DNA from 4 places in the Planococcus faecalis genome. Region 3 is predicted to be linked to each of the others. Evidence: predicted binding sites of a transcription regulator. Region 3 holds the regulator's gene; each other region holds the start of a gene.
The links. The regulator Rex, encoded in region 3, represses fermentation and respiration genes when NADH is low (regulators of the CRP and FNR family bind a similar motif). The targets are predictions, from matches to a motif close to TTGTGAAATATTTCACAA.

Region 1 (4,068 bases), 420 kb from region 3:
TAATCGCGTCCCGCACTAATTTTCGTTTAAAAGTCATCTGTCCTTCGTAGGACAAGTGCTGAATTTGACAGCCTCCACATGTATCAAACACTGGACACGGAGCTGTAACACGAAAAGGTGAAGCTTGCTGTATTTCGATTAGCTTTGCAAAGCCATAAGATTTCAAGGTTTTTAACACATGGACCGAGACATCTTCTCCTGGCAAAGCGCCTGGGATAAACAGCGGATAGCCATCAACTTTTGCTACGCCTGCACCGTCATGTGTCAAATCTTCTACATGGACCGTTAGTCGATCGTTTTTGTTTACTGGTTTCAAAAAAATTCACTCCATTTCACATCTACTTATCATACAACAAAAAAACGCGTCAGGCAAAAGCCTGTACGCGTTCCTAATTTTTTTCTTTTCTAGCGGGACCATCTTTCAGAGAGAACCAGAAACCAAAAATAATGGCTCCGAACAACACTAGAAATGGTGCATAAAATATCATGAAATCCTGCATGAATAATGCCTCCTCTTATGCGTGGTAATCTGATTTGCCTTCAACGTAATCCTTATCGAACAAGAACAGACGGAACAACAAGTAAAGCGATGGCAACAACAAGAACAGCCCTGCGATAAATGCAATGATCAAAGCAATCGCCATGGCTTCATTAGTAAAGCTGTCATATATCGTCAAATACGGATACAGCAAGTACGGGTAATGGGATGCACCATACGCGAAGAATGCTGTAAAGAACTGCCCCATTAATAAAATAAAAGCCCAACCATAATGACGCTTTTTCCAAATTAGGTAAACCGTTCCAGCAAACAATAAGAACGACAATGCGAATGCCCACCATAAATCAAGAATGCGAGCGTAATGCTCTGGATTGTGGCCACGCAGTTCGTAAATAATCCCGGTTGCAGTAACGATTGCGGGAGCTGCCCAAACGAGCGCATATTTACGCATCAAATCAGTCGCTTTCGCATCACCAGCTTTCGATGAGTACCAAGTTAAAAATACCGACGAAATATAAAGAACTGCTGTTAAACTCAAAACGACAATACTCCACATTAACGGACTGGTGAACAATGCCCAGTAATCCAAGTAAGGCTGGCCATTATCAAGTTGGATAAAGCCACCTTCAGACATGGCAAGAACTGGTGATAATGCCGCTGGTAACAACAGCCCAGACAACCCATACATATAGATATAACCTCTATGATTGATTTTTGCTCCGTAAGTCGCAAAAGCGTAATAGGAACCTCGAATCGCCAGCAGTATCAATGCTAGACTAGCTGGAACTAATAAGGTTGTACCGTAGTAAAAAGCGGTTTGCGGGAAAAATCCGATAATCCCAACAAAGAAGAAAACAAAGAATACGTTGGTAACTTCCCAAACTGGTGACAAGTAGCGCTGAATAACCCCTGTCAAAATATGTTGCTTGCCAACAAACGAGCTATAGGCATTAAAGAAGCCGGCGCCGAAGTCAATCGACGCCACAATGACGTATAGAAACAGAAACAACCATAAAACAGAAATCCCAATAATTTCTAGAGTCATTCTTCTTCACCGCCTTTGCCATTTTCACGTGCTGCTAATTCTTTTTCAACGGGGTTGCGTCTATACATTCTTGAAAGAACAACAACCGTCCCGATTCCTAGAATCAAATACAAGCCAGCAAACAAAACAATCATCAAGTCCACATGACCACTAGTAGTTGCAGCTTCATCAATCTTCATATGACCTCGAAGAATCCAAGGCTGGCGTCCTACTTCTGTAAACCACCATCCTGCTTCAATAGCCACGAGTGCCAAAGGACCTCCTGCTACTGTTAGCCAACGGAACCATTTTGTCCGTATAAACGACCAGTTACGCCAAGCCGCCACAACATAGACAAAGGAGAAGAAGGCTAGCCACATCCCAATAGTGACCATCGTATCAAAAAGATAGTGAATCCATAATGGTGGAATTTCGTCCTCTGGGAACTCATTAAGACCTGTTACTTCAGCAAATGGATTACTGTGCGCCAGTATGCTTAAAGCATACGGAATCTTAATGGCGTACTTCACTTCTTCACCATCTAGAACTCCAAACATGACCAAACCAGCATCTTCTTCGGTTTCAAAATGCCACTCAGCAGCTGCCAATTTTTCCGGCTGATACTCTGCCAAATACTTACCAGAAAAATCACCAATTAAAGCCGTAGCGACAGAAAATACCAATGCTAATTTCATCGTCAAGAACAAAGCTTTTTTGTGATAAATATGCGTAGAGCCACGTAACATTCGGAAAGCCGCAATAGAAGCCAGTAAAAATGCGCTGGTCATGAAAGCTGTCGCCATAACGTGCGCTACTTTTGTCGGTACTGCAGGACTAAACATCGCCAGCAGCGGGCTGACGTTAACCATTTCACCATTTAGTATCTCAAAGCCCTGTGGTTGGTTCATAAAGGCGTTGACAATGGTGATAAAAACGGACGATGCGGCTGCACCGAGTGCAACCGGAATCAGTAGCAGAAAATGCTTCCGCTGATCTTCAAAGCGATCCCATGTATAAAGGTAAATCCCGAGGAAAATTGCCTCGAAGAAAAACGCAAAAACTTCCATAAACAATGGCAACGCAATGACGTTCCCTGCTAATTGCATAAAATTCGGCCACAGCAGCGATAACTGCAAGCCGATCGCTGTACCGGTTACAACTCCTACAGCTACGGTTATAACAAAGCCTCTTGCCCAACGGCGAGCCATCAAAATATAATGTTCATCTTTTTTCTTAATCCCCACCCACTGGGCGATCATAATCATGAGTGGTACCCCTACGCCGATTGTTGCGTAGAGAATATGGAATGATAAAGTCAAAAGCGTTAGAATACGACTCAGAAAAGCTGGATCTTGGAATTCCAATCTACTCGTCTCCTTTTTTCAAACATGTAATTTACTGTTTCCTTAGTTCCTATTGTACATCAAACGCACTTGCCAAAACTCTTCCTAAGCCTTGGTATCACAGCCAACTTTGAATAAGCTGTGACAAAAACGAAGTAAAAAGAATTGAAATTTTTCTCAATTTTTAGTATTCTATAAAGAACAAAGAAAAAGGGTGATTCATCATGAGAACAAAACGGAAAGTATTTGCTTATATCACAAGAGGCGATGATGAAAATCGTGAATTGCTTGTATTCGAATACAAAGGAGAACCAGAAGTTGGCCTGCAAGTTCCAGGTGGCACAATCGAAGACGGCGAACTATTGATCGATGCATTATACCGAGAAGTAAAAGAGGAAACAGGCTTGCCACGTGAAGTTCTTGACTTTGTAGGGAAAATCCACAAGTATACGTATTATCCTGAACATCAGGATAAGGCATACGAACGGAATATTTTTCAATTTGAATATACCGGAGAACCTATTGAATTTTTTGAACACATGATTAAAAGCCAGGGCCGTGATAACGGCATGACGTTGTTATTCCGCTGGGAATCGATTAAAAATCTGCCGCAGCTTGCAGCAGAACAAGACAAAGCAATCGAACTACTTTAGAATGTCACAAGATAGTAACTAGCAAACGGGGCTGTCCCAAAAAGTCATGAACAATGACTTTTTGAGTACGGCTTCTTTTGTTTCTGAAAATGTACACCGAGTTCTATATTCTTGACAGCAATCCAAAAAACAGACGGTGGAAAAAGAACTCTTTTTCCACCGTCTGTTTTATTTTAGAGACTTACCGGACGACTTATTTTTATTTACGGTCTTTTTCGTTCAATGAATCAATCGGCACATACATCTCAATATGACTAGCTAAGTTTTCGAATACAGCTGGCAGTAACCCACCATACTCTCCATCTAAATTGAGTAATACTCGTTCTTCTGTCGTTACTGTAATTTTGCTGGCTTTAGCATAAATTACATGAGAGTCCGATAAATGTTCACCCCGAAGAGCTAAAGAGGCAACACGGATAAACTCAGCCATATTGAGCTCTTTTAAAATTAATAACGTAAACTTCCCGTCGTTAATACTAGCATCAGGCGCTAATTTTTCAAATCCTCCAACCGAATTAGTCAATCCGATCAAAAACATCATGGCACTGT
Region 2 (4,068 bases), 710 kb from region 3:
GGAAACTTGCATTGATAATTCCGCCAGCTCCACCGGGAATAAAGAACAGCATGGCGATAAAAATAGACGTAAAGCGAATATCTTTCCAAGGCAATTTCGTAAACCAACCGAAAAGACCTTTGCCGCCGTTTTTACGACCTGCAATTTCAAACGTTGCAAACATCGAAAATGCCGTCATCAAGGACGGAACGATGACCATAAATGTTAAAACAACCTGAAGGAATTTCCAAAAATTTGAGATACCGGGTTCTGTCAGCTGATGATGAAAACCAACTGGAATTGAAAATAAGATAAACAGAACGAAAGACAACCGTGCTAGAGAATCACTGAATACTTTTACACCTAGTAGTTTTGGTACAATTACGTACCAAGCCATATAGGCTGGTAGCAACCAAAAATAGACAAGTGGATGACCAAAATACCAAAATAAAGAGCGGCTAAGTTCGACGTCAATTGTATCGGTCCACCCGAACGCCCACGGAATGTATTGGAAAAGCACAGTCGCTACAACACCTAGACATGCGATGATCCACATAATTATGGTGGTAATGGTCATAAAGGCAAACAAAGGACTCAATTGACCTTTGTTATTTTTACGCCATACGCGGTAATGACCGACCAATGCGAAACTGCTAATCCACGTTCCAATAATGACCAACGCAAGTCCGACATAGAAAAAGCCGCTTGCTTTTAAAGGTGCATAAAATGTATACATGACGGAGGCTTGTCCAGAAATGATCATGACCGTTGCCATAACAGTCCCAAGCAACGTCACCCAAAAACCAATCCAAGAAAACAAGCGAACTTTAGGTCCAAAGCTGCCTAAGCTTTTACTCATACCTGTAATAAAAAATCCAAAAATAAAAAATGTCGTATAAATAAGTGCCAGTAAAACACCATGTGCCGTTAAAATCTGATAATAATCTAACCACGCTGGTAATTGAAGTGCATCATTTCGGATAAATACTTGAAGAAGTCCACATAAAGTTCCGATTAAAAAGGCAGCATACGCGACACCAATATTCCATAAAGCAATTTTGCGATCTTGCAAAGCAATCATTCTTCATACACCTCTATTTCTGTATACATCATATGGTGACCAGTCCCACAGTATTCATTGCAAAGAATCAAATACGTACCGGGCTTTTCAAACGTGTAAGATTTTGTCGTAATGCGACCTGGAACGACCATCATATTGACTTTCGTGTTATCAATTGTAAAACTGTGAACTACATCGGTGCTGGTCACTTTAAAAATAACTTCCTTGCCCACTGGAACTTTCAATTCCGGTGCGGTGTATCCAAAGGCCATCGCCACAATTGTTGCTTGATAGGTGTCGTCATCTAATTGAGTAACGCCCGGATTGTCAAACGGTGCCGTTTCATTTACCTTTTTGGGATCAATGGTTTCCATTCCTCCAGCAGGTGTGTGATTCTGAGAAAATGCACTCACTCCTACTACGCTTAAAAATACAACTAGAGATGCGATCCCTAACGCGAGCCAAATTTTTTCATACTTATGCAAATGCATATTAACCTACTCCTTTCGTCATTTCTTAACGAGCTACATACAACAAATAAACAGCGACCCACATCACCACAATGATTACTCCCACGATAAGAACACTTGCGAAAGTTCCTTTAAGGTTCGTCTCCGGCTCTTGCTTTTCTTGACGCATTTTCCCTCACCTCTTATTCCTATCATCATTACTTTTAGACTATGCTATCTTGAGGTTTCACACTGTGATATTTCTCACACTGCACATCTTTTTTTAACAAATTCACAAATTCACAACAAAAAAAGCCTGCCACATGGGCAGGCGTTTCACTAATCGATTTTGCATAGGTAAATGGGACAGTTTTCACAATTTGTTTCTGTTTTTAAATATTCCATATCATGAAGAAGAATTTTTCCTTCAGACAAGCTCAGTGTTCCATTTTTTTTCAAATTTCCGAGTAGACGATTAACTACTTCTCTCGTCATCCCACAAAAATTAGCCAGCTCTTGATTTGTCAGCACCATATCAATCAAAATACCTTTTTCTGTTTCAACTCCGTAGCTATTGGATAGCCTGATTAACGTTGAATACAAAGCTCCTTTTTTACCATGAAGCAATAAATCACGAAACTTTGTTTGGGTTTTTTGCTGATCGATGCCCATCCATTTCATAAAATTCATCGCAAGCTGACTATTCAGTAGCAATGCCTCTTCTAAATCTTTCATCCCTATATGAAAGCATACGGTCTCTTCAACTGCACGAGCATCTAACATATATGTGGGTGCTTCCGAAAAAATAGTGACTTCACCGACGAGCTGATCTGGACCGCAAATTTTTAGCGTAAGTTCACGACCGTTCGGCGTCACTTTTTCAATGCTAATTTTACCAGAGCGAATAATAAAAATTCCTTCGACCCTATCTCCTTCACGAAACAAGTAATGAGCCTTTTTAAATTCTTTAACTTGATGGCGGATAGACAGCAATTCTTCTATTCCTGTCAACGACTTCGTGCTTTCACTGCTTTTTTTCATCTCGCACCAGCCTCTCCTGCTGTTTTCCGAACTGTTCAGTTTGACTCATCTTATCATAAATCTCTTGTTATTTATTCGGAACTTCACCATTTGGACATCTATCATGGAAAGATTATGACAAATAAGAAGGAACTCCTTTAACTTATAGCGAATCACTAGCTATAGAGACGAGGAGGAATCGCAAAATGACGTTAAAATATTCGAATATTTTAGTAGCAGTAGATGGCTCTGAGGAATCAGAACTTGCTTTTAGAAAAGGTGCAGCCGCAGCTACGCGCAATAACGCCACTTTGCACTTGGTTCATATCATCGATAATCGATCGTTCGGTTCTATCGAAGCTTACGATCGCACCATTGCAGATCGGACGAAAAAAACTTCTGAAGAATTATTAGGTAAGTACAAAGAAGAAGCATTAGCTGCTGGTGTTGAAAATGTAAATGTCATCATTGAATATGGTGTACCTAAAATCGTTATTCCAAAAGAATTAGCACCCAAACTAAATGCTGACGTTATTATTTGTGGAGCAACTGGCTTAAATGCCGCTGAGCGATTCATAATGGGCAGCGTCTCTGAAAGAATCGTTCGCACAGCTAAATGTGATGTGTTAATCGTTCGAAGAGAACAAACCGACTTATTAGCAACCGACTAACAACAGCCTTCTCCCATAAATTTGGGAGAAGGTTTTTTTGACTAGTCACTCTCTACCACAACTCCCCCTCATAATCATCCTCCATATTAATCATTCAATTAATTAGAAAAAATATAATTTTCAAAAAACGTAAGCTATATGAACGTTTTTTCATTATTAAATGACAATTTACTATTATTTCGTGATGTTTTGTCATGTTCGAATTCAAATTGATAAGAAACTGTAATAATAAATAGGTTTATGCGGTGTTACAATAAGTCTGCTGGATTTTTCCTGAACGAAACAACTGGGCAGGAAAATTCTCATTAAGTAAAATTTTTTAAAACAACTCATAGATAGTCACGGACAACGAAAGGGGAGCAAAAGCTTGAATACATTATCTAAATTTCTAACGATCGCTTTATCGGCTGTGTTGGCTTTAACGATGTTTTTGCCTGCTGCAAGCGCAGATAAATTAAGCGATTTAGAGAAACAACAGCAAGAGGTTAAGCAAAAGCAAAGCGAGTTAAACTCCGGTATCCAACAAAAAACAAACGAAATTTCTCAAAACCAAACCACGCTCGAGAAAATCATCGCAAAAATCCGCGAGTTGGATAATCAACTCATCGAAACACAAGACAAAATCGACGTTGCTCAAGCAGAAATCGACCAAACAAAAGTTGAAATCGACGAATTGCAAAAATCGATTAAAGAACTTGAACGAAAAATTGCAGAACGCGAAGAACTTTTAAAAGAACGTGCACGTGCCATTCAATTAAGTGGTGGATCAGTAGACTACATAGATGTGCTTCTTGGCGCAAATAGTTTTGTTGATTTCATTGACCGCTTTTCAGCAGTCAACATCTTAATCGAAGCAGATCGTGAAATCATGCGTGAACAAGCAGCAGAC
Region 3 (4,068 bases):
AAAGCCGAAACTAGCTGATTTTTCATTGCCGTTAGGAGCTTCCATCCAGTCGGTTTTTTGCAAAGTTTTTCTACGGCTTTGCGCCATTTTGGTTGTAGAAGCGCGTGCCAAATTGCGCTGGACGTAATCTTCTAGCTTAGCTTTTTCGCCTTGTTGTTTTTCAAATTGCTTTTGGTCCAGTTCGTATTGCTTTGCTTTTTCGTCTAAGTAACGGCTGTAGTTGCCGGTATACTTTTTAACACGGTGGCGGGAAACTTCGTAAACGAGCGTCACGACTTGGTCAAGGAAATAACGATCATGAGAAACAATTAATAACGCACCCGGATAGTTTTTCAAGTAATTTTCCAACCAGCTCAAGGTTTCGATATCCAAGTGGTTGGTCGGCTCATCGAGAATGAGCAGTTGTGGCTTACTGAGTAAATGCTTGGCTAACATCAATCGGGTTTTTTGGCCACCGGATAAAGAGGTTATTTTCTTGTCAAAGTCATCTTGATAAAATTTCATGCCGTGGAGAATCGCTCGTGTATCGGACTCGTATTGATAGCCACCCGCATCCTTGAAGTCATGTTGCAACAGGTCGTATTCTTTCATGACTTTATCGTTTTCTGTTGCGTTGTTGTAGACATCAGGATTGGCCATTTGTCCTTCAAGACGGCGAAGTGTGGCTTCTTGTTCACGGAAATGATGAAAAATCGTCATCATTTCATCCCAAACAGTGGCGTCGGATTCTAAATTGGTCTGTTGCTCTAAATAGCCAATCGTTAAATCCTTCGGCATGCTAATGTCGCCACTATCGTACGATATTTCACCCGCTATTATTTTCAATAAAGTCGATTTTCCTGCACCGTTGCGGCCTACTAATGCCACGCGGTCACGGTGTTGTACTTCTAATTTAACGCCTGAGAGAATCTCTTCTGCGCCAAATGATTTATGGACTTGGTTTACTTGTAAAACAATCATGTAGGTCACCTCTATTCTCTTTAAGTGTAGCTGATAGGGCAGTTGTTCGCAATTGCACAAGCCTTTACATATCAAGGCTCCTACTGTAAGATGAAAACGATTTGACAACACCTCAGGAGGATGCGAAAGGTATGTTACACGAGACATCTAAAATTCCGCAAGCCACAACCAAAAGGCTGCCGCTGTATTACCGTTTCCTTCAAAATTTTGCGAATGCCGGTCAAAAACGGATTTCCTCGCAAGAATTAAGCGAAGCGATGAAAATCGATTCTGCTACCATTCGACGCGATTTTTCCCATTTGGGTGCGCTTGGCAAAAAAGGCTATGGCTATGACGTTCAAGAGCTGTTGCTGTTTTTCCGTAAGACACTAGATCAAGACGAAGCTACTAATGTAGCCTTAATCGGTGTTGGAGGACTAGGCGGTGCATTTCTAAAATATAATTTCCATCGCAACCACAATACGAAAATCATTGTGGCGTTCGATTCGAACAGCCCGTTAGAAGGCGAAAAAATTAACGATATTGATACGTATCACCCGGACAAGATTGAAGAGAAAATCAAAGAGTACGGCGTGGAGCTAGTCATCTTGACGGTACCGTCAAGGTCGGCACAAGAAGTAACAGATCGCTTGGCAAAGACTGATATTAAAGGGATTTTGAACTTTACACCGGTACGAATTTCAGTGCCTGATCATATCCGTGTCCAAACCATCGATTTGTCAGTGGAATTGCAGACATTGATTTACCAAATCAAGCAACAATGACTTAAAAACTTCACATTTCTAGGCTCTTTCGAAATAGCCAAACCGGTTCGAATGATGTAAAATAGAGCCATAATACAGGAGGTGCAACGTATGCCAGGTCCAATGAGTATCATCATTATCGGTGTTGTTGCTTTACTTGTTTTCGGTCCGAAAAAGTTACCGGAACTTGGAAAAGCGTTTGGTTCGTCTTTGCGTGAGTTTAAAAATGCTACAAAAGGACTTGTAGACGATGACGACGATAAAGTAGAGTTGAAGAAGAAAGACGAGCAAAAGGAAATACGATAGGATGTTTGTCCGATGATTGAAAAAGACATGACGTTAATTGAACATATAGGAGAACTCAGAAAACGACTGACCATTCTAGTCGTTTTCTTTGTATTAGCGCTTATTATCAGTTTTTTTCTTGCCCAGCCGCTAATCCAGTATTTGCAGTATACAGAGGAAGCTAAAAATCTTACCTTGAATGCTTTCAAAATTACAGATCCATTGAAGATTTTTATGCAAGTGACGATGATCTTAGCCTTGATTATCACTTCGCCACTGATTATGTACCAGTTTTGGGCGTTTATCAGTCCTGGACTTCTCGATAAAGAGCGGAGAGCGACGTTAAGTTATATTCCATTTTCCGTGCTGCTGTTTCTAGGGGGAATCGCTTTTGCGTATCTCATCCTATTCCCTTATGTCATTGGATTTATGCTGAGTATTTCTGATAACATGGATATTCAAGAAACGATCGGTATCAATGAATATTTTCAATTCTTGTTTCAAATTACGTTGCCGTTTGGCTTAATATTCCAGTTGCCGGTAGTGATGTTGTTTTTAACAAGGCTCGGGATTATTACGCCGATGCTCATGACAAAATACCGAAAGTATTCTTATCTTGGGTTAGTCATTATTGCCGCGTTTATTACGCCACCAGACATCGTCTCGCATATGATTGTGACATTGCCGCTAATCATACTGTATGAATTTAGTGTGCTCATTGCCAAAGTGGGTTATCGTAAATTCTTAAAAGCTGAGCAGCAGCAAGCGATTAAAGAACAACAAGAAAGCCTTCCACCGAAGTAAATCGGGGAAGGCTTTTTTTACTGCAGATTTTCCATTTGTTTTTGGAATTCTAAAATTTTATCCATATTGAGCTGAATAAGCATTACATAGCCGTTTAGACAAATGTGAGCAATGATCGGTGTGATGATGCTTTTCGTTTTTTGGTATAGAAATGCCAAAATCAAGCCGGTCGTGAAATACAGCAACAGGTGCGTAAAGTCAAAATGGATCAACGCAAATACTAGTGCACTGACAGCCGTTGCGAAAAAGAAATTGGTAGTCTGATTGAGAGAACCAAATAACACGCGGCGGAAAACCAGTTCTTCCAGAACCGGGCCGAAAAGCACAATAGAGACGATGGCGAGCGGTACGGCATCGGCAATGTTCACTAAGGACGCCGTATTTTCAGAACCGGGATCAATGCCGAGAAGCTCCATTTCAATCAAAGCAGCAACGGATTGACCGATTAGTAACAACAAGAAGCCAAGAAAGCCCCAGACAATGGACAGTAAGACAGAAGACTTTTTGCCTTTCCATATATCAAAAAAGCGTTTGTCTCGGAAAACAAAGATAAGTGTGAGGATAAACCCGATACCCATCGTCAGGAAGATGAGCCAGCCCGACGTTGCAGCACTGGCAGCTTCACGGTCTAAGCCTTGGCCTTCAAAATAATTAAAGGTTGGCGCGATAAACAAGATTGGTGACAGCTGAGCCGCGATGAAAATTAGCAATACGTAAAGAGGTGTTTTTTTGCCTTTGTACGTAGGTCGCTTATTGCTGCTTTTTTGAATTCTGGGTTTAGTGGTAGCATCTTTTTCAAAAAACGTGTCTATAAATTTCTTGCGTTTAGTGGGCATAATATAATTCCTTTCACTTTTAAACTCCTTCTATTGTAGAGCTTTCAGCAGACAACCGCAAAGAAATCAAAATCATAGTAGTTCTTACTTGCAAAAGACTGAAGATTTTATTAAACTTGGTTATGGGTTAGCACTCAAAGGTTGAGAGTGCTAATCGAGAACATTTAGATAATTTGAGGAGGGTGTTTCATTTGTTAAGACCACTAGGAGATCGAGTAATTATTGAGCTCATCGAAGCGGAAGAAAAAACGTCAAGCGGTATTGTTTTACCAGGATCGGCACAAGAAAAACCGCAGGAGGGCCATGTGATCGCTGTAGGAAATGGACTTATCCGTGAAAACGGACAGCGCACAGAACTAGACGTGCAAGCTGGCGACCGCGTCATCTTCTCGAAATACGCAGGCTCTGAATTGAAATATGAAGGCAAAGAATATTTGATT
Region 4 (4,068 bases), 1.2 Mb from region 3:
CCGTGACCCGGTTACGTTGCAGCCGGTTGAGTACTATTTGAAATTACCTTCTGATGTACAAGAACGAGATTTCATCGTAGTTGATCCAATGCTTGCTACAGGCGGATCAGCAATCGAAGCAGTCAACTCTATGAAAAAACGTGGAGCCACAAAAATCCGTTTCATGTGCATCATCGCAGCTCCTGAAGGTGTAGAAGCTTTGCAAAAAGCTCATCCGGATGTGGATATCTACATCGCAGCGCTTGATGAGAAATTGAACGAAAAAGGATACATCGTACCAGGTCTTGGAGATGCTGGCGACCGATTATTCGGAACAAAATAAGAGAGCGAGGTATATCAGCTTGACGAAAAAATGGAAAGTAATGACGATATTTGGTACGCGGCCTGAAGCCATTAAAATGGCACCGCTTGTGTTAGAACTGCAAAAACATCCGGACACCATTGAGCCATTAGTAACGGTGACGGCGCAGCACAGAGAAATGCTGGACCAGGTTCTGGAGACATTCGGTATCACGCCTGATTTCGACTTGAACATTATGAAAGATCGTCAAACATTGACTGATGTGACAATGCGCGCGATGCAAGGGCTTGATGAAGTTATGAAAAAAGCAAAACCAGATATCGTGCTGGTTCATGGCGATACGACAACAACTTTCGCCGCTAGTCTTGCCGCATTTTATAACCAAGTTGCCATTGGACATGTAGAAGCGGGTTTGCGTACGCACAATAAATACTCGCCATATCCTGAAGAAATGAACCGTCAATTGACGGGAGTCATGGCAGACATTCATTTTTCACCAACTGAAAAATCTGCTCAAAATCTGCTTGCTGAAAACAAAAAAGAAGAAACCATTTATATTACAGGAAATACAGCGATTGATGCACTTCAAACAACGGTGCGTGAAACGTATTCGCATCCAATTTTGGAGAAAATCGGTACGGATCGTATGATTCTTTTGACGGCACATCGTCGTGAAAATTTAGGCCAACCGATGCGCAATATGTTCCGTGCCATCAAACGTTTGATCGAAGAGCATGACGATATTCAAGTAGTTTACCCGGTGCATATGAATCCGGCAGTACGTGAAGTAGCAGATGAGGTATTGGGTCGCGATCCGCGTATCCATTTGATCGAGCCGTTGGAAGTTTTGGATTTCCACAACTTTGCAGCACGTTCGTTCTTTATCCTGACTGACTCTGGTGGCATTCAAGAAGAGGCACCCTCATTAGGTAAGCCGGTATTGGTCCTGCGTGATACGACTGAACGCCCTGAAGGTATTAGTGCGGGAACGCTTAAGCTTGCGGGAACGGACGAAGAAACAATTTACGGAATGGCCAAAGAATTGCTGACGGATGAAGCGGCGTATAAAGCAATGTCGCAAGCATCTAATCCATACGGAGACGGTAAAGCATCTGCTCGGATTGTAGAAGCATTGCACACTTATTTCTCGAAGTTGTAAAAGAGTGAATCGCCGATTCCACTTTTCGTGTTGTCCAGTTGCAAGTGCCCAGCTCTTCGGGATGTAAGCCACTCTAGCTGTGCGGCAAAGAACGCCGCTTCGCCAGATTGTCTTACACCTGTCAGAGCTAAACAGGCACTTTCACTTTTCGTGTTGTCCAGTTGCATCGGCTAGCTCCTCGGGGTCTTAAGTCAGCCTGGCTGTGTGGCTGAAAAACGCCACTTCGCCATTCTGTCTTAAGCCTGTCGGAGCTAAAATAGCCGATTCCACTTTTCGTGTTAAAGTTTGTCGACAATATGTCAGAGGGAAATCGCTTGTGAAGTTTTTCACTTCTACTAATTGACATGATTTTACCCCTAATGTATGCTTACAAAGGGTATGCATGAGAAGGTTTTCTTACATAGAATATGTAATTTGGAAGCCTGATGCGACTACTCTTTTTGAGGGTGTAATGTCAAATCAACGAAGTTCGAGGGGGTTGTCATGCGCCCAACAAAAAGGCCCTTGCAAGCGATGGCAATTTACAGCGCCATCCTCTCACAACTTGTCGGGTCCGTACTCATCGGGGTGTTTACAGGTATGTGGCTCGATGAAAGGATCGGAACCGCCCCGTTTTTCATGATCATCTGCCTATTCATAGGCATTACTGCCGGTGTTTGGGCAATGCTTCAGACTGTCCGCAAATTCGAATCAGGAGACAAGTGAAAATGGATGGACTTAGGGAGATATATACAAGGCTAAAAAAGATGATCCTTTTCATCTTAGCGTTCTACGTTATTGGTTGGGGGTTTACCTCTTATCAAGAAGTGTTCGCAGGTCTCATCATCGGAACTTTGTTCGGCATTTACAACATGTGGATTCTCGTTCGTCGGATGGAGAAATTCGACCGAGCGGTGGCTGAAGGCTCGAAAGTTCGTTCGCTTGGAACGGCATTACGGTTTGCATCAGGTGTTGCAGCTGTGGCGATTGCCATTTTATTCGCAGAGCACATTCACTTGGTCAGTACAGTAATTGGGTTGATGGTCCCTTATGCTCTGTTATTAACAGAGCGGATTGTTTATCACGTGAAACACCATTAAGAATGTGGAAAGAGAGGTGAAACTATCGTGGAACATGGCGCTCCTATGCTCAAGGTGTTCGGGATCTGGTTCAACCTATCGAACGTTATGATGCTACTTGTAGCCGCTCTTATCGTCTTCCTAATTGCTTTTGTCGCTACACGGAATTTGCAACTTAAACCGACGGGTATGCAAAACTTCATGGAATGGATCATGGATTTCGTGAAAGGGATAATCAAAAGCAATATGGATTGGAAAGATGGTGGCCGATTCCATGTTCTTGGAATCACCCTGATTATGTTCATTTTTGTGTCGAACATGTTGGGACTTCCATTTGCAATAGTTGTCAACGGAGATCTGTGGTGGAAATCACCAACAGCTGATCCGACGGTAGCAATGACACTAGCCGCAACGGTACTAGTTTTGAGCCATTTTTATGGGATCAAGCTAAAAGGACTAAAAGGATATGGTGGAAGCTATCTTAAGCCCATGCCATTCCTATTTCCTTTAAAGATTATTGAGGAATTCGCAAATACGCTGACACTCGGTCTGCGTCTTTACGGTAACATCTATGCGGGGGAAATCTTGTTAACTTTGTTAGCAGGCCTCGCATCAGCAAGTGCTTTCGGATTTGCAACAGCTATTTTACCAATGATGGCGTGGCAAGGGTTCTCGATCTTTATCGGGGCAATCCAATCATTTATTTTCGTTATGTTGACGATGGTCTATTTATCGCATAAAGTTGCCGACGACCATTGAGTATAAACTGCTCATCGAGCAAACAAAAAAACAACTATCCTGAGGAGGACACATTACAATGACAGGTTCATTAGGTTTATTAGCAGCAGCAATCGCAGTAGGTTTAGCAGCACTAGGCGCGGGTATCGGTAACGGTCTTATCGTTTCAAAAACAGTTGAAGGTATCGCTCGCCAGCCAGAAGCTCGTGGCGTATTACAAACAACTATGTTCATCGGTGTTGCATTGGTTGAGGCATTGCCAATCATCGCTGTAGTTATCGCGTTCATCGTTATGAACCAATAGTATTTTTATACAAAAAGTTAAATGGTGGGGATGCTTCGACATGGTTTTCGCCATTTAAACTTGTATGAACTAGTATTTTTCAGAAACACAACTTACGAAAATAAAAGATCTTACTATAGAAGAAATTGCATTTTAGGCTCTTGAAGGGAGTGAAACAATCGTGTTTTTTGATCACCTCGTACTCGGTGCAACCGGGGAGTTTTTGAATATTGGAGACATTCTCGCTACACTTGTGATCTTCATTTTACTAATGTTGCTATTGAAGAAGTTCGCATGGGGTCCTTTGATGGGCATAATGCAGCAACGTGAAGATTTGATCAAGAGTGAGATCGAAACTGCTGAAAACAGCCGTCTAGAATCACACAAATTGCTTGAAGAGCAGCGCAGCCTTCTTAAAGATGCGCGTACACAAGCACAAGAAATCGTTGAAAACGCTAAAAAGCAAGGCGAAGTTTCGCGTGAGGAAATCATTACAACTGCACGTGCTGAATCTGCTCGCATGAAAGAT

Region 1: the regulator Rex is predicted to act here: its motif matches at 3,030-3,047, upstream of AJGP001_RS04700 (cytochrome ubiquinol oxidase subunit I).
Region 2: the regulator Rex is predicted to act here: its motif matches at 1,769-1,786, upstream of AJGP001_RS16545 (cytochrome C oxidase subunit II).
Region 4: the regulator Rex is predicted to act here: its motif matches at 1,775-1,792, upstream of AJGP001_RS13880 (AtpZ/AtpI family protein).

The regions. Positions count from the first base shown of each region.
Region 1 is NZ_CP019401.1:966,436-970,503, reverse strand. It holds gene rlmD (23S rRNA (uracil(1939)-C(5))-methyltransferase RlmD) at 1-316, opposite strand, end outside; gene cydS (cytochrome bd oxidase small subunit CydS family protein) at 390-500, opposite strand; gene AJGP001_RS04705 (cytochrome d ubiquinol oxidase subunit II) at 516-1,544, opposite strand; gene AJGP001_RS04700 (cytochrome ubiquinol oxidase subunit I) at 1,541-2,887, opposite strand; gene AJGP001_RS04695 (NUDIX hydrolase) at 3,091-3,519, shown strand; gene AJGP001_RS04690 (diacylglycerol kinase) at 3,719-4,068, opposite strand, start outside.
Region 2 is NZ_CP019401.1:3,328,011-3,332,078, forward strand. It holds gene AJGP001_RS16535 (b(o/a)3-type cytochrome-c oxidase subunit 1) at 1-1,060, opposite strand, end outside; gene AJGP001_RS16540 (cytochrome c oxidase subunit II) at 1,057-1,530, opposite strand; gene AJGP001_RS16545 (cytochrome C oxidase subunit II) at 1,556-1,678, opposite strand; gene AJGP001_RS16550 (Crp/Fnr family transcriptional regulator) at 1,828-2,529, opposite strand; gene AJGP001_RS16555 (universal stress protein) at 2,715-3,179, shown strand; gene AJGP001_RS16560 (murein hydrolase activator EnvC family protein) at 3,547-4,068, shown strand, end outside.
Region 3 is NZ_CP019401.1:544,889-548,956, forward strand. It holds gene AJGP001_RS02825 (ABC-F family ATP-binding cassette domain-containing protein) at 1-960, opposite strand, end outside; gene AJGP001_RS02830 (redox-sensing transcriptional repressor Rex) at 1,092-1,724, shown strand; gene AJGP001_RS02835 (twin-arginine translocase TatA/TatE family subunit) at 1,815-2,009, shown strand; gene tatC (twin-arginine translocase subunit TatC) at 2,022-2,792, shown strand; gene AJGP001_RS02845 (CPBP family intramembrane glutamic endopeptidase) at 2,810-3,628, opposite strand; gene groES (co-chaperone GroES) at 3,820-4,068, shown strand, end outside.
Region 4 is NZ_CP019401.1:2,792,003-2,796,070, reverse strand. It holds gene upp (uracil phosphoribosyltransferase) at 1-322, shown strand, start outside; gene wecB (non-hydrolyzing UDP-N-acetylglucosamine 2-epimerase) at 342-1,460, shown strand; gene AJGP001_RS13885 (hypothetical protein) at 1,442-1,627, opposite strand; gene AJGP001_RS13880 (AtpZ/AtpI family protein) at 1,944-2,165, shown strand; gene AJGP001_RS13875 (ATP synthase subunit I) at 2,168-2,539, shown strand; gene atpB (F0F1 ATP synthase subunit A) at 2,567-3,277, shown strand; gene atpE (F0F1 ATP synthase subunit C) at 3,336-3,560, shown strand; gene atpF (F0F1 ATP synthase subunit B) at 3,721-4,068, shown strand, end outside.